DNA from 3 places in the Paraburkholderia sp. J11-2 genome. Region 1 is predicted to be linked to each of the others. Evidence: riboswitches for the same ligand, from Rfam matches in the RefSeq annotation. Region 1 holds a riboswitch; each other region holds the start of a gene.
What was found. Region 1 has a riboswitch for fluoride ahead of U5A57_RS15060 (amino acid-binding protein). Riboswitches for the same ligand answer to the same signal wherever they lie in the genome.

Region 1 (5,593 bases):
TGGAAGGTGAAGCATGCAGATCCCGGACAACGCATCCACTGCGTGTGCCGGATCCTGCGCGAGGCGCCCAGCAATCTCTGCAATCGTGGTATGCAAGGTGTCCATGCACAATCTGCACAACTCGCACTCGTGCGCATCGGGCAGCACGTCCTTTCGATCAAGGAGATCCTCAATACCACCCTCAGCCGCGCGTGCCGCGCGCTCGAGCGTGGCGGAGAGTGCCCCGAGAAGCGCTGGATACCCAATTGCAACGCCCCGTGGCGAGGCGAGCACCGCGAGTTGTCGTGTGTGAGTGACACACAGCCCTCTTGCCTGCGCATGACGGTCCTGCGACTGCGGGCTGACACTGAGTTCGTACTGGTAGTGGCACAAAAAGTCGAAACTGACAGACTGGATACGCTCGCAGATTTCGCAGGGCTGGAGGTTCTGCAGTGAGCCGAGCTCGATGTCAATCGAAGGGACAGTGCGCGAACGGCTCACTGTCGCGCGATCGGCTTCGAGCCGGGTTCGGAAGTTCTGTATATCGAGAGCAACTGCGGCGAGTCTTGCGTCCATTGGCATGCGCCTCGCAACGTCCTGGACACGCTCGCAAAAGCTGGCCAGAAATGCACGCCGCTTGCCTTCCAGAAGGAAGGCGACGAGGGCGTCTTCGAGGGCCGCTACGCCGCTTTCGCGCAATGCGTCCCGATCACATCGAGACTTTGCAGCAAGACCATCCTGCGCGGAAACCGGGAATGGTGGTGACGCGCGAGGTCCAAGCACACGCTGCAGCTGCTCGTTCACATAGGCGAGCCCTTCCTCCCGTTGTGCCTGCGTCACCGTATCCTGCTTGTTCAACACCATGAATACGCGGCGGTCGTATCTCGCGGCCAGACGCAATACGGCAAACTCCTCCTCAGACATTGGGCTGTCGTAGCTCGTCACCACGAGCATTGCATCGGCTTCGGGAAGGAATGATTCTGTCGTTCGCGTGTTCTCCGCGATGGCTGAGCCCAGTCCCGGCGTATCAACGAAATGGAAGCCTCGACGCAACAGCTCGGCTGGCAGTTGCACCTCTGCGGTCTTCACGCCCCGCATGTTGCCCGGGTTGGCCCGTTGCGTAATGAACTGTGGAAGCTCTTCGAGCGTAATTTCTGTTGAAAGGCGGCGTCCTTCGTAGTGGATGACGACCTTTTCGGTGCTGCCGTAGACAACGGCTGTAATCACCGCCGTCAGCGGCAAAATCCCCGTGGGCAGACGCTCGACGCCGATCAGGGCGTTCATCAGCGAACTCTTCCCGCGCCCGAAGCGCCCTACCACCGCGAGGTTGAACCGGTCCTCGGCGAGACGAACGAACAGATCCCGGATCTGCGCCGCGACCGGTTCGCCCATGTCCCTCGTCGCATCAGACAAGGTACGCAGCATTCCCGCGAGCTCAAACTTTGCATTTTCGTACTCACGAAGATCCATCGGACGCCTCCGCTCGCCAATCCCAACGACACACTTGACCGCTCAAAGCTGGCGCAACGCCTGCACGATCCTGTCAACATCAGGCTGCGAGTCCGCAGCTATGTATGCAACGAACCCGCGACCGAGCGTCGACGCAGTGAAACCGAGGAGGTTAATGCCGAGTCTGGCGATCATGCCAGGCAAGCCCGTAGCGAGGCCCGCGCGGTTGTCCCCGGAAACGCGGATCGCGTGGATATGCTCGGGCATATGGAAACCTGCGCGCGCTGCCGCCGCGACCTGATGATCTCCCCGAAGCGGCGTAATGAGCACCTGACCGCGTCCCGAGCCCGTCAGACCGCGCCGCGCGACGATGAACTGTATATCGATGCCGGCGTCATCCAGCGCATCGAGCGCGTGCGCCAGGCCGCCCGGTTGATCGGCAATGTTGGCTTCCCAGATTTCAATGCTCTGGATGTCGAGTTCCATTGGCCTCGCCTCGCAAGGTTTTGCGCGACCATCGCAAGAAAACGACTGGAAACGGGAGCAACGGGCCTCTGCGTGTGACCAGGGCGAGCACGATCTGCCTCGCCCCAGGCGAGCGTCGATGCGTCGACGTGCCACGGGCACAAACAGGATGAAGGGAACTGGTGGTCGTGCCAGTGCCGCCTTCAATCAGGCCAGCAGGCATCATCAGCCCGAGCGGGCGGTCAGGGAGAATGCCATCTCCACCAGTACGCCTCAATCTTATCGCCGGTACCCACGCGTCGCAACGTGTTTGCGAGCCCTCGCAGGCGTCAAACTTCCCATGTTCGTCGCGTTGCCGAAGGATTTCGATATGCGATAGACTGAGTTCGCGGAGATGGCATTCTCCCTGAACCGCCGCGCTTTCCCTTGTGCGGCTAATGATGCCTACGGACCCCTGGGGGGGGCACCGTTGGCTGTCTACCGGAGCCATCCCCAGGTCACGTAAGCGAAAACCTGAGCGTGACTGCCATGCCCTCACAAGCCCCCCACTCGGGCGACACCAGCCGTTGGTCCACACCTCTCATCGCTGCGGGCAAACGCCCGTCAGAACTTACGGCCCGTGCGGTTTCCACTGGCGGGCCAGAATGCGTCATCTGTACGCAGCTCGCGGGCGCGAATGAGCGATACTTTGGACGCCTGATGCGGGATGCACGCGCACGTACGTTACTTGCGCAGACCGTAGCGACGAGCATGGGTTTCTGCCCGGATCATGCGGCCGTCCTTGCGTCGTCCCGCAAGGCTGCACGCGCCCTTGACGACACGATTCACGCGGCTGCCCGCCATCTCGTCTCTTTGCTTGAGCGCACGGCCCTTCAGGACGAGTTGCTGCAGGACATCCTGTTCAATGCCCGGGGGCGCTGTCCTGCATGTACGTATTTTCATCGTAGCGAAGGGCGTGCGTTGGCGAGCGTGCTGCGCGGGCTGGAACATAACGGCAAGTATGGTGGCTTGCCGCCGCTGTGCTTTACCCACACCCAGCTTCTGGCCCAACGCACGGAACCGCCCTTGCGGGGCCGTCTCGTTCGCCAGTTACGCAACATGGCACACACGGCACTCGAAGTACTCGACGCGCCGTCGATCGTCAGCTCCTCTGAGAGCGCCATAGCCGTACGACATATGCTTTACCAACTGGCTCGCGATGGCATGCCCCGGGAGGAGTCACCTTGTGTGTGTCCGGTCTGCGAGGCGATTCGCACAGGGCGCACCCAGTGGCTGACGTCTGCGGCGGAGAACGTGCGTCTTGAACAACCTGGCTGGATCACGCTCCCGACCTGTCGAAATCACCTGTTCCTTTGCCTCGCGCAGCCAGACCGGGAACTGCAGCGCGCGGCGCTTCAGCGCTATCTCGAGGGCGTGCTGGCCGCTCGCCCGGTCGCGCCTGTGCCGGGAGCCAGCAACGCTCCGAAACGGCGTCCGCGCAGCAGGCTCCGGTGGTTTAATGCGGCAGGCAGCGCCGCCCGCGCGAATGGTACCGCGCACGCCTCTGAAACCGTTCAGCGCGAATCGTGCCCTGGCTGTGACACCGAAGAAATTGCAGCGCGCCGAGCCATTGCCCGGTTGATCAGGGAAGTGAGCCGGGCGAAGGATGACGATCACGCTGCGCGGGTCACCTCCGGGGTATGCTTGAAGCACTTCGCAGAGGCGCTTATCTACGCATCGGATCCGTTGATCGAACACCGACTTAACACCGCGTTATGCAATGCCCTGCACCGGGATCACCACGCACCGCCCGCGCCCGAACTCCGCAAAAGTGTTGGCGTCCAGACAAAGGCGCTACTTTCCGGCGATGCCTGAGTTCGGTCCCGCATTCCGACGGCTGACCCACGCGAACACGGGAAGGGCAAGCAGCTGCGAAATGACGCAGAAGGCGACTGCGCCCGTGATCGACCTGTCATAGATCCAGCCAATCAATGCGCTACCGGCAAACCAGCAGACCCCGTAGGTGGCCGTGAAGACACCGAACGCAGACGCCCGGCGCGCCCGGCTTACCATCGGCGCCACGGCCGCGGGAATGATGGACTCGTGAACTCCCATGCCCATGCCCCAAAGCGCGGCGCCGAGAACGACGTATTCCATGCGGCCTGCAAGGAACACCAGTGGCGCGAAAGCCGCAGCGACGATGGTCAACGCGATCAGGACGCGAAACCCGTACCGGTCAAAAAGTCGTCCGAGAAGAAGCGACGCTCCCCCACTCACCGCCATGGCGACCGCGTATAGCAGCGGCACCCAGTCCACCGGAATCACCCGATGGATTGACCAGTGATACGCGATCAGCGGGTAGTCCGCAAAGCCGGCGGCGACGAGGCCCGCCCCCGCAAGATACACCCAGTAGTCCAGAGGATAACGATCGACGACTGCGTCCTCCTTGTCGCGTTGCTCCAGGTCCTCGGGGCGCGGAAAGGCGATACGTGCGAGCGCGACGAAGCACAGATTGAAAGAGGCGGGGATAGCCAGGACGGCAAACGCAAAGCGATAGTCTCCGCGCACGGCGACGATGGCAGCGACAATGAGCGGTCCCACCATGGCGCCAAACTGGTCGAATGCTTCATGTATCCCGAAGGCCCAACCATAGCCACCGATTCGTTTTGCCGCGCTGGCGAGCATCACGTCTCGCGGCGGATTGCGTATGGCCTTGCCCGTGCGCTCCAACACGATCAGGACCGCTGCGAGCTGCCAGCTCTGAACGAAAGCCAGGAGCGGAACCGCACTCATCTGCACGACGTAGCCCGTGATAGCTATCGGCCAGAACTGGCGCGACGCATCAGCCAGTCTCCCCGACACGACGCGCAGCCCGTAACCCAGCAGTTCGCCAAACCCGACCACAATTCCGATGGCAGCAGCGGACGCACCCATTGTGGCGAGCCATGGGCCGAGGACACTGCGCGCCCCCTCATAGGTGCAATCCGCGAAAAGGCTGAGGACGCCCACGAGGAGTACGAACCTCATGGCGCGTCGTGCAGCGAAGCCTCCATCGGTGCCATTCATGACAGTCTCCGCTCGCGACGGAAATCGCGCTGCCTAGCGTTCGTGGAAACGCAACTCGGGATGCATCTGGATATGCAGGAGGACGAGCCATCGACTCGGGCAGTTATCGGCAATCGACGCTACGCGTGGAGGGAGGCCGTCGAAGCCCAGAAACCGCTCGTGCGCCGCGGTTTCATAGGCCCTTTTCGCATCCCGGCCGATCCATGTCATTGCCACAGGCATGGTCACAGCTCCCAGGGCCATGAACCACCATCGCTGCATTCCTGGATAGATCGCGATCGCGAGAAATGAGAAAGCCCACGCCAGCACTTCATTCGCAAGCAATGCATAGGCCACGAGCATCATCTGCCCCTTCAACCGCTCCTTTTTTGCATCCCACGTCATGGCGTCTCCCCATGTGCTCAAAACGGACTTAACTCTCGACTACCGCTCCTTCGCAGGGGAGGAAGACGGCGCGCACGTTATGGAGGCCTTTGCCGTGTGCGCCCCAGAACGCCCTCACCTTGCTTTCAAGGTCGATCAGCTCGATGCAGTGCGGGAAGCGGTGATGCGCGGCCTCAACGTGTTCATGGTGGACACGGTCTCCGTTCAGATAACCGGCATGGACCCGGTGAAGGACCGCCTGCTCGATACCTGCACGCCGGGCGTGCTCCAG
Region 2 (5,593 bases), on a different contig from region 1:
CCGGCGGCGTTGCCTCTGGACCGCCGCGACCGGCTCTTGCGCTTTCGCGAACACGCCCAGGCAGCGCTCGCCGCGCTCTCCGCTGACCAGCGGGAACTGATCGAACGCTATACGGCGGGCGTCAACGACGGCCTGCGCTCGCTTCGCGCGCGGCCGTTCGAGTACTGGCTGTTGCGCACGCAACCGGCGCCGTGGCGTCCCGAGGACACGGTGCTCACCGTCTACGCGATGTACTTCGATCTTCAGTACGACCAGGTGAGGCGCGTGCTCTCGCGTGCGGCGCTGCGCGAGCGCGTGCCCGCCGACCTGCTTGCGTTCCTGCTGCCTGAAACGAGCCATTGGGACGCCCCGCTCGACGGGCAGCGCGCATTGCCGCAACCGCCGGCGGCGTTGCCCGCCGCGCCGCCATCGTGGCTTCCGGCAACGCGGTCCGCCGCCGATCTCGATCCCGACGCCACTTCGCTTCTCAGCAGCGTGCCTGGTTTCGTCGGCGGCGAGAACGCGGTCGATTCGATGGTCGGCAGCAACGGTTTCGCGGTCGACGCCGCGCATAGCGCGCACGGCGGCGCGCTGCTCGCGAGCGACATGCACCTGGGACTCGCGCTGCCGAACGTCTGGTACCGCCTCTCGCTCGTGTATCCCGCCCCCGATGGCGGCGAGCGGCGTATCACGGGCGTCAGCCTGCCGGGTACGCCGTCCGTCGTGGCCGGCAGCAACGGCCATATCGCGTGGGGCTTTACGAACAGCTATGCGCGCTTCGTCGATCTGGTCGAACTTCAGCGTGATCCTGCCGATCCCTTGCGCTACCGGGTGCCGGGCGGCGGATGGGACAAGGCGCGGCTGATCCACGAGCGCCTCGATGTGAACGGCGGCGCGAGCGTCGATCTGCCGGTCGTGCAAACGCGCTGGGGGCCGCAACTCGTTGTCGGCGAGCACGCCTATGCATTGCATTGGGTCGCGCAGGATCCACAGGCGACCAACATGAACTTCATGCAGCTCGAAGGCGCCACGAACGTCGCCGACGCATTGCGCGCCGCGCAGACCTTTGGCTTGCCGACGCAGAATTTCATGGTGGCCGACGCGCAAGGCCATATCGGCTGGACGCTTGCCGGGCCGCTGCCGCGCTTCGCGGATGCCGACGGCGGCGCGGCGGCGCTCGCGAGCTTGCCGTACCGCTCCGAAACGTATGCCGGCTGGCAAGGGTACCGTTCGCCCGATGCGTATCCGGTGCGCGTCGATCCGCCGGCCGGGCGCATCTGGACCGCGAACAACCGTACCGTGCCGCTGGAGGACGTGGCGCGCATCGGCGACGCCGGCACGGATCTCGGCGCGCGCGCCACGCAGATTCGCAATGACCTGTTCGCGCTGCCGCATGCGAGCGAGCGCGACCTGCTCGCGGTGCAGACCGACGACCGCGCGTTCTGGATCGAGTTCTGGCGACGTGTCGCGCTGGACGCGCTCGATGCGCGCGCACTCGACGGTCATCCCAAACGCGCCGAATTCCAGCGGCTGGTCCAGGCGTGGGACGGCCGCGCCGATGTGGATGCCGTCGGCTACCGGCTCGTGCGCGCGTTTTACGACTCGCTCTACCAGGCATGGTTCGGTGTACTGGACAAACAGTTGGCCGCGATTGCGCCGGGCCTCAGCTATCGCGCGGCGAACTCGCGTTACGAAGCGACGATGGAGACACTCGCCGACGATCGCGCCTGGATACCGGGAGCCTTCGCGGACTGGCGCGCGTTCATGCTGGACCGTATCGACCATACGATCGCTAGCTTGCCGCATGGTGCGAATGGCACGAATGGCACGAAGCTCGAAGACGCACGCTGGGGCGAGCGCAACCGCGCGGCAATTGCGCATCCGTTCGCGCGCATGGTGCCGGAGTGGCTGCCGTGGGTTCGCGGCTGGCTCAGCGCGCCGCATGACCCGTTGCCGGGCGACTCCAACATGCCGCGCGTGCAGTCGCCGGCGTTTGGCGCGTCCGAGCGTTTCGCGGTGTCGCCGGGGCGCGAGCAGGACGGGATCTTTGAGATGCCGGGCGGGCAGTCGGGTAATCCCATGTCGCCGTACTTTCTCGCGGGACATGAAACATGGGTGCGTGGCGACGCAGCGCCGTTCCTGCCGGGTACCGCCGTTCATACGCTCAAGCTCGTCCCGGCCGGCGCGCAGCAGGCTCAAAACTGAGGGCCGCAGGTTCGCCAGCGCGGCGACGATCCTGTTGCAGCGTCTTATGTTGTCGCATAAAATCACGGGGCTTTCGGAGATGGCATTCCTCCCGTAACCGCCCTGCGTTCCCGCAGCGCTGATGATGCCTACGAGTTCCTGGGTGCAGGAGGTCGTAGGCCGTCCACGCGACGCCCCCCCTGTCGCCCAGGTGATTTGCAACCGTGCAAGCAAACGCAAACCTGGACCGCAATGAAATCCCTGAAGTCTATCGAGCAGTTCGCGATGGTTCCGTACCTCGCGCGCTGGCTGCTGCTCTCGTCCGTGCTTGGCGCCCTGGCGGGCAGCGCCTCCGCCTTGTTCCTCTATGCGCTCGATCGCGCAACCGACATCCGCGTCGCCCATGCCTGGCTGCTCTGGCTGCTGCCCGTTGCCGGCTTCGCGACCGGCTGGGTCTATCACCGTGTCGGCAAGCCGGTGGAAGGCGGGAACAACCTGCTGATCGACGAAATCCACGACCCGCAAAGAATCGTGCCCAAGCGGATGGCCCCGCTCGTGCTCGTCGCCACCGTGGTCACGCATCTGTTCGGCGGCTCGGCCGGACGCGAAGGCACGGCGGTGCAGATGGGCGGCGCGCTCGCCGACCGGGTCACGCACGTTTTCGGCCTCGACCGCGAGGAGCGCCGCATTCTGCTGATGGGCGGCATTGCAGCGGGCTTTTCGTCGGTGTTCGGCACGCCGCTGGCCGGCGCGATCTTCGGGCTGGAAGTGCTCGCAATCGGGCGCCTGCGTTACGACGCGCTGCTGACCTGCGTGGCGTCGTCGCTGGTCGCGGACCAGGTGTGCCGCGCGTGGGGCATCCATCACACGGTCTATAGCATTGCGTTCGTCCCGCATGTCACGCCGCTCGGACTTGGCTCGGCCATTCTCGCGGGCATCGCATTCGGCGTAGTGGGCATGCTGTTCGCCGACTCGACCCACGCGCTCTCGGCGTTCATCAAGCGCAAGATTGCCTACGCGCCGGCGCGTCCGTTCGTGGGCGGTATCGTCGTGGCGCTTGCCGCTACCGCGCTGAACGTGCCGCAGTATCTCGGCCTGGGCATTCCGACCATTGTCGAAGCGTTCAATCATCCGTTGCCCGTCTACGACTTCGCGGGCAAGTTCGGCTTCACCGTCGTGACGCTGGCATCGGGCTTCAAAGGCGGCGAAGTCACGCCGCTGTTCTATATCGGCGCGACGCTCGGCAATGCGTTGGGGCATGTGCTGGCCTTGCCGATGCCGGTGCTCGCGGGCCTTGGTTTCGTTGCCGTATTCGCTGGCGCCGCCAACACGCCGATCGCTTCGACGGTCATGGCAATCGAGCTGTTTGGCGCCGACATTGGCGTGTATGCGGCGCTGGCCTGCGTGGTGGCTTATCTGTTTTCCGGCCACACGGGCATCTACCGCGCGCAGCGCGTGGGGCAGGCGAAGCATCCGCTTTTGCCCGCTGGCATGCGTCTTTCGGACATTCCCGCGTTGCGCCGTGTACGGAGCAGCGATTGAGTCTCCGGCATCGCGTCATCGTTGTCTTGTCCACCTGAAAGCGAAGCGCATCGGGCTCGTTAGCAGAAGTGAGCGGACGACGCCAGAAGCGCTGGCTGATTCTCCCTATATCGGTTCGCCTCCTACCCTTGGTGTGGGGGATGAGTCAAGCTTGCCGCGCTCGCGTCGAGGCAGGGTCTCGCCGTGAGCCACATAACAGGGAATCGAATAAGGGGACAGCCATGAAGTGGCTCGATCGCATGACGGTGTTCAAAAAGCTGCTGACAGCATTCGCCGTTGTGATCGTATTTGCGGTGGCCGTGGGTATTGCCGGCGTCTCGTCGCTGGCGTCGATGCATGATATTGCCGATGAAATCTGCAACCGGCACATGAGCGGCCAGTTCTGGCTGGAGGAAGCGGCGCGCAGCAAGTTGAGCACTGACCTCGACGCGGCGAATCTGGGCTACGCCGATGAAGCGGGGCGCAACCATCTGAAGGAAGACATCGTCGCGCAGCTCAAGCGCATGCATGAGTCGCTCGATCGCTACGCCGGTGCAGGCGTGTCGGCTGGCGACCGCGCGCTCTATGACGACGTGCTCAAGAAGACCTCCGCATGGGAAGCGATCGTGCATCAGCAAATCGGCTTCGCGCCCGTGCCCGCAGGCGTGGACAACGCCGAACTCGTGCGCCGCGCGATTGCGGCGAGCGTTGCGTTGGGCGACAGCGTGGCCGCGCTGATCGATTCGCTGCAACGCGAGGCGAAAAACGCGCAGACCGCAGCCACAGCGCAATTCCAGCATATGCGCGCGCTCGTCATTGCGATTCTGCTCGGGGCGGTCGCGACCGGCGCGCTGCTAGCCTGGTTGATTTCGCGGCGGCTTTCACGCCAACTGGGCGGCGAGCCGGCTTACGCCATGGAAATTGCAGGCCGTATTGCAGCCGGAGACCTTTCGGTATCCGTAACAATGCGACCCGGCGATTCGAGTAGTCTGTTGCACGCGCTGGGCGAGATGCGTGTGCAACTGACTGGCATCGTCGCCAACATTCAAGACTCGAGCGGTTCTATCCTTCTTGCTGCCCGCGAAATCTCGCAAGGCAACACAGATCTCTCGCAACGCACCGAAGAGCAGGCGGCGTCGCTCGGCGAAACCGCGACGAGCATGGAGCAGCTAACCTCGACCGTGCGCCAGAATGCCGAGAACGCGAGACAGGTGGGCGGGCTTGCGCGCGGCGCTTCGGAGGTTGCGGCGCGCGGCAGCGAGTTGGTCAGCGAAGTGGCGAGGACGATGGGTGAGGTGGCGCAGGACGCGAGGCGCATGACCGATATCATCGCGACGATCGAGAAAATCGCCTTCCAGACCAACATTCTTGCGCTCAACGCCGCCGTCGAATCGGCGCGCGCCGGCGAGCAGGGGCGCGGCTTCGCGGTCGTGGCGGGCGAGGTGCGCGCGCTCGCGCAGCGCAGCGCGGCTTCGGCGCGCGAGATCAAGGAGCTGATCGAAGCCTCGACGGCGGGCGTTGCAAACGGCGCAACGCTGGCGCAGCGCGCGGGCTCGACGATGGTCGAGGTAACGGAGGCGGTGCAGCGCGTCACGGACATCATGGGCGAAATCGTCGCCGCCTCGGGCGAGCAGAGCACGGGCATCGAGCAGGTCAACCGGGCGGTGGCGCAAATGGACCAGGTCACGCAGCAGAACGCGGCGCTGGTCGAGCAGGCGGCCGCTGCCGCAAGCTCGATGGCCGATCAGGCGGCGCAGTTGCAGCAGGCCGTTTCGGTATTCAGGTTTGCGAATTAAGCCGTTCTCTGCTGCGTTTAAATCGCCGGCATGCTGTTCGCCTCACGCGGCACGCGATGCTTGCCCAGCCATTTCGCGAGATCGCCGGCGGACATCGCTTTCGCGTAATACCA
Region 3 (5,593 bases), on a different contig from region 1:
GCGCCGTTCTCATCTCGCTCGGCAATGCGGAACGTGTATGAGCGTGGCCGCCTTGCGAATAGACGGCGAATCAGATTCGGGTCCGGCTCGTGGGGTCTGCGTAAAACGTAGCGGGTGCCCTTGTTGCCACGACCTGGTTGCGCACTCATCAGCACACCGCGGTTGAACCTGAGTTCCCTCAGGCAATGCTTAACAGCTGCGAAATAGTCATCCGGCAACGCTTCGCGCACCATCGCGAAGAACCGTCTGAACCCGGCCGATTCGAATGACGACGTTTCGTCGTCCGCGAGCTGGCGCAACTTCACCAACGAGGCGAAATACGCCTGCACGAGGTCTCGGGCCGAGTGCAGGACGCTGCTCGCCGAAGCCGTCAATCCCCAGTAGAAGCTCTTGCGCTCCGTCTCCTGCGCCTCCACGGCAATCGCATAGAGCCGCCGTACAACGGCCTCGTGGCTCAGACAATCCCTGAGCACGGCCTGTCGATAAAGAATGTCGCCAAGCTCATCCAGACTGACGGTCACGACCTTCTTCGCCACACCCTCGAGAAATTCGTCGCCCGCCCCCATCGCCGCAAAGACGGTGGCGAGTTCGAGATCCCGCGTGAGCGTGGTTTCGTTCCATTGTTCACCGCGATGCCAGTCGAAATCGCGCTGCGCATAGAGCAACCATGCTTTCATGATGCAAGGCGCTCCTTCAGGCGTTCATAGGTGAGCCCGTACTGCTCGGCCACAGAGACGGCGTATGCGCGTCCATCGGCGGGCTTTCGGCGAATACGGAACGTTCGCTGCGCCGGATTGGACGGGCAGATTTCACTGACCATGCTCACTGTCTGCGCGCCGAGCCGGGCCAACTCTTCGACAAAGGTCACGCATACGCAAAGCGCGTCGCGTTCCATAATCCGGTTGACGATCCGGCGGCAGAGAAATAGCGCATCGGCAAGCGTCGTGGAACTGAAAATCTCGTTCATCACGATGACGCTGCGGGGCGTGGCTCGCGCCAGGATGGCGTGCATGCGCATGAGGTCATCCTGCAACTTGCCGCGCATGTCCTTCGTATTCTCTTCACGCTCAAAATGTGCAAAGAGCTGATCGCAGAGATACAGGCGCGCCTCACTGCCGGGCACCGGGCAACCCAGCCTCGTGAGGTAGTGAAGTTGCCCGAACGCTCTGGCGAAAGTCGTCTTGCCGCCGTTGTTGGGACCCGAGACAACAATAATGCGCTCAGCACGCTCCAGCCAGAAGTCGTTGCGCACAACTGGAAGCTTGTCTGCACACAGCTTGTGCGCGAGCGCGAGGTCGAACGTATCGTGACAACGTTCGGCCTTGCTCGACGACGAAACCACCGGGAAGCAGAATGGAAGACCTTGCTCCCGGCAATTCTGAATATAGGCGTCGTACGCGATGTAGAACTGCACCTCGCGGTCGAATGAGGCGATGGTGGCGTCAAGGAAGTCAGTGTGATTGAGCTGGAAGCTGGCGAGCATCGCAAATGGTTGAGGCTGGAGCCTGGCGACGTAGTCCAGTATCTGTGCCTCGACGTGATTCATTTCCGGCCATTCCTTGACCTCGACACTGTGGTCCTTGACCTCACCCTGCTTGAATCGCTCGAAAATAGCCACGACGTATGCGCTGTAATCGCTCTCGCGGTCGTCATTCAGCACGGCCACCGCGTTGCCGTGAATGTGCACCGCGTATCTAACGGCTTCCAGCGCCGTCTGCAGGTCCACCACATCTCGCCTGAGTCCGATGAAGTCCTCGCCACGAAGATACCCTGCAAGCCACGCGCTGAACTCGCGCAAGCCTGCCGACTTCGGGTGAGTCTCATGTAGCGTGGCTTCTAACGTCCCAAGCGCATCGCAATACCGGAACGCAGCTTCGAGAAACCACCATTGTTTTTGTCGCGGATAGTAAAGCTTCTCTGCCTGTGCCAGCGCTGAGCGCATCTTGCGCATCGACTGCGCAAAGGCGTGAATACAGCGGGAAATCTCGTGGCTCCCGAGGTCGCGCATCACGTCGTGCCGGTACCGTATTGCACTCTCACGATCGAGCGCTGTACGAAAGAACGGCTTCAGGTCGTACTCGTCATAGCCTTGCGTGAGCTTCAGCTCAATCTGGTCGAGATTCAGGTCGCCAAAGCACTCCGGCTCGTGCACTTCGCCAGCAAGCGGCCCGTCTTCGGGTGTCTCAAACAGGATGCTGTGAAATCCCATTTCCAGTCCCTCGTCGCCACGCCTTTGGCAGAGCGCGACGAAACCCAAGCCCAACGAAGGTTGGGCTGTGACGATGTGAACCGGGAGATGCCGTCTTGACGGCACAGACACAGGTGGGGCCAGCGAAGAAACCGCATGCACCGACAGTGCCTGTTCCCAGGCCGGTAGGCATCATTAGCCCGTCGGGGCGGTTCCAGGAGAATGCCATCTCCTGCAACAACGTTACGCCTCTATCGCCAGCGCTGCAAGCCCCCAGGCGGGCGTACCCGGGCAGAACGCGGTGTGTGGCAGCTGCCGCATCGACAGCGTTCGAACGCGCCGCAGGCCGCCTGCGCGGGCATCGCAGTTGCGAAAGTGAGGGAGTCTCGGGCGTCCAGTCGCGGCCCGCGCGATAATGTGCCACGGCCCACATGAGATATGCGATGACAACCCCATTCGACGAGGCAACAACGGCGGCGATCGCCGCGTTTGCCCAACTGGACTTCTACACGGCTGTGCAGGCGATGCGCGCCGAGGCCGACTACGACCGCGAACGCGACCAGTGGATCTCGCACTACATCGACGAGCACGGCGGCGGCGTGGACGATGCGGCATACGACGCCTTGCACGCGCAGGCCCAGGCAACGCCGGAATACGCGCAGTTCGTCGATGCCGTTCGCAGGGAGATCCTGGAATACTTCGGCGTGACCGACGATCAACTGGACTGGATGGTCCTGCTGCGCGACGACGACAGCGATGCGCTTTGGGCGGAGGTCAACCGGCAGCGCAACGTGCTGGGCACCGGTGAAGTGCGCGGAGACCTCTGATCACCGCTGGGCGTCGGGGTGTGACCAGAGCGTCGCCCCCGAAAATCAGGCCGTACCCGCGAGAACGGCTAGAACAAATGCCTGATGCCCACACGCGACAGGAATTGGCTGTCTGTCGACGAAGTGCCGGCCAGCGCGATCGATGCCTTGGTGCTGTCCCCGAATGCTCGCTGCGCATGCACGTCGAGGTAGACATCTGTGCGCTTCGAGAGCAAATAGTCCACGCCGCATGAGAGCGTGAGCCAATGCGACGCATCGAGCTTGTCGTACGTGAGCTTGGTAGCGAGCACGAGATCGGGCCGGGGCCGATACTCACCGCCGACGTGAATCACCTGATCCTGTGCGCTGGCGTTTCCAAGTTCCAGATGGGTATTGGTATAAACCGCTGACACCCGCCATTGACCCGGTGTATAGGTCGCGCCAAATCCGAAGATGCGCTGCTTGTCGACGAGCAACGCGGTAGCGGGCGTGATCGGGCGCCCGAAGATTTCCGCCGCGCCAGTCATGCCGACATAGACGGGGGCGCCATTGATATCGGTGTAGAAGGCGCCTGCGGCAAAGGCGCTGCCGGCGTATTGCACCGTTGCACTCACCGCGCGACCGGCGTTTGTCGTCGTGCTGCCGGAACTTGCGCCGAAGCTGTACTGCGCGCCGGCCGAAAAGCCCGCAACCGTGCGCGACATGAATTGCACCGTGTTGTTCAACCGCTCGCCGGAAACGCGATCCAGGTCGCCGTTTTCAACACTGTAGATGCCACACGACAAGCACGGCAAATAGCGGATCATGGAGTACGCGAAGTCGTATTGACGCCCGAGCGTCACATCTCCAATCGACGCATCGCCCAGGCCGACATAAGCCTGCTTGCCGAACAGCAGTCCGCCTTGCCCCAACGTACCCGTGTTCACCGAATAGCCGTTTTCCAGCTTGAATAGCGCATGCTTGCCGCCGCCCAGGTCTTCGACACCCGTGAAACCTAGCGAGTTGCTCTTGTTGATGCCGTCTGCCATGGCGAAAGACGAACTGCCGTGGACGTTGCTCACGTAGGTCAGCCCTGTATCGAGGCTGCCGAAAATCGTCACGCTCGACTGCGCGTTCGCAGCACCGTGCATACCGGCCAGCACGAGGCCGGCGATCATGGTCTTTTTCATGTCTCGTTCTATTGTCTTTATGGTGAAAATGCAGGCGCGCGAGCGCCCCTGCCAGGCTTACGCCCGGCATGATGCGAAGGTGCGGTGAGTAGCTGGCCGGGCGCGGGCACTGCCGCGCACGGTGCCGAACGCTATCTGGACACGTCCACGTTGCGTGTTTCGGGAAGCATCGCCATGGCGGCAAGGCTCAGCACACTGGTCGCCACCATGTACCACGCGGGCGCCATCGGGCTTCCGGTCCAGGCAATCAAGGCCGTCACGGCGAACTGCGTGGTGCCGCCGAACAGCGTCGTGCCGATTGCGTAGACGAGCGACACACCCGTGCTGCGAAAGCTGGCGGGCAGCAATTCGGGCATGACCACCATCGCCGCCGTTGCGCTCATGGCCGTCAGCAACGCGAGAATCACCGTCACCAGCAGGAAGCTCGTTGCGCCCGGCGCGGCCTGCAGCCACAGGAACATCGGCACGCTCAACAGCATCAGCAGCACGCGCGGTGCAATCAGCACGATCTTGCGGCCGCGCATGTCGCACAGCCATCCGCCGGCCAGGCCGCCTGCAAACGTCAACAGGCCGCCGACCAGTGCGCTCGTCTGCGCGATCGTTGGCGGCAGCTTCAGCGTCTGGATGGCGTAGGTCGTCATGTAGTTGCCGATCTGCGAGGAGACCGCGCCCGAGAGCGTCATCAACACGCCCAGCACCAGGTAGCGCCGATGCGTACGCACGACGCCGCCCAATACCTCAGACGCCGTGCGAGCGTCGTTGTCCTCGAGCGTTTCGGGCAGACTCCGGCGAATATAGACAGCCACTGGAACGAGCAGCAGGCTCGCGATGAACGGAATACGCCAGCCCCATGCCGCCAGTTGGTCCGCACGCAATGTCATCGATACCAACACACCGAATACGCCCCCCACGGCGACTGCAATGCCCTGGCTTGCGAGTTGCCAGCTTGCATAGAGCGCACGCCGCCCAGGTGGCGCGGCTTCGATGAGAAGCGCCGTCGCCGGACCGACCTCGCCGCCTAGCGCAAAGCCTTGCAGAAGCCGGCACAGCACCACGATGAGCGGCGCCGCCATGCCGATGCTGGCATATGACGGCGTGGCGGCCATTCCCAGCGTGCCGACCGTGATCAACGCAACCGTGAGAATGAGTGCGGGCTTGCGGCCCGCACGATCGGCAAAAGCGCCGATCAGCACCGCACCTAGCGGGCGCGTGAAAAAGCCCACGCCGAACGTCGCCGCCGCAAGCAGCAGGCTCCCGTACTGGCCACCGACCGGAAAGAAAGCGTGCCCGATATAGACGGCAAAATACGCGTAAATCACGAAGTCGTAGAATTCGAGCGCATTGCCGGTCACGGCTGCCGCAACGGCCTTGCGGCTGATGACCGGGCGCAGGCCGCTGACGGTTCCGGCCGGCGCTGTGTTTGGGACGCC

Region 2: linked by a shared signal. The riboswitch ahead of U5A57_RS19625 (voltage-gated chloride channel family protein) and the one ahead of U5A57_RS15060 (amino acid-binding protein) in region 1 are both predicted to bind fluoride.
Region 3: linked by a shared signal. The riboswitch ahead of U5A57_RS19145 (MutS-related protein) and the one ahead of U5A57_RS15060 (amino acid-binding protein) in region 1 are both predicted to bind fluoride.

Annotation. Positions count from the first base shown of each region.
Region 1 is NZ_CAJMYY010000009.1:184,504-190,096, forward strand. It holds gene U5A57_RS15055 (dynamin family protein) at 1-1,449, opposite strand, end outside; gene U5A57_RS15060 (amino acid-binding protein) at 1,492-1,914, opposite strand; fluoride riboswitch at 2,103-2,164, opposite strand; fluoride riboswitch at 2,275-2,347, shown strand; gene U5A57_RS15065 (hypothetical protein) at 2,644-3,747, shown strand; gene U5A57_RS15070 (MFS transporter) at 3,727-4,938, opposite strand; gene U5A57_RS15075 (hypothetical protein) at 4,972-5,322, opposite strand; gene U5A57_RS15080 (DUF190 domain-containing protein) at 5,351-5,593, opposite strand, start outside.
Region 2 is NZ_CAJMYY010000013.1:144,186-149,778, forward strand. It holds gene U5A57_RS19620 (penicillin acylase family protein) at 1-2,184, shown strand, start outside; fluoride riboswitch at 2,251-2,322, shown strand; gene U5A57_RS19625 (voltage-gated chloride channel family protein) at 2,416-3,705, shown strand; gene U5A57_RS19630 (methyl-accepting chemotaxis protein) at 3,927-5,480, shown strand; gene U5A57_RS19635 (EAL domain-containing protein) at 5,498-5,593, opposite strand, start outside.
Region 3 is NZ_CAJMYY010000013.1:32,624-38,216, reverse strand. It holds gene U5A57_RS19150 (MutS-related protein) at 1-677, opposite strand, end outside; gene U5A57_RS19145 (MutS-related protein) at 674-2,209, opposite strand; fluoride riboswitch at 2,368-2,430, opposite strand; gene U5A57_RS19140 (ATP-dependent protease) at 2,632-3,015, shown strand; gene U5A57_RS19135 (porin) at 3,084-4,163, opposite strand; gene U5A57_RS19130 (MFS transporter) at 4,295-5,593, opposite strand, start outside.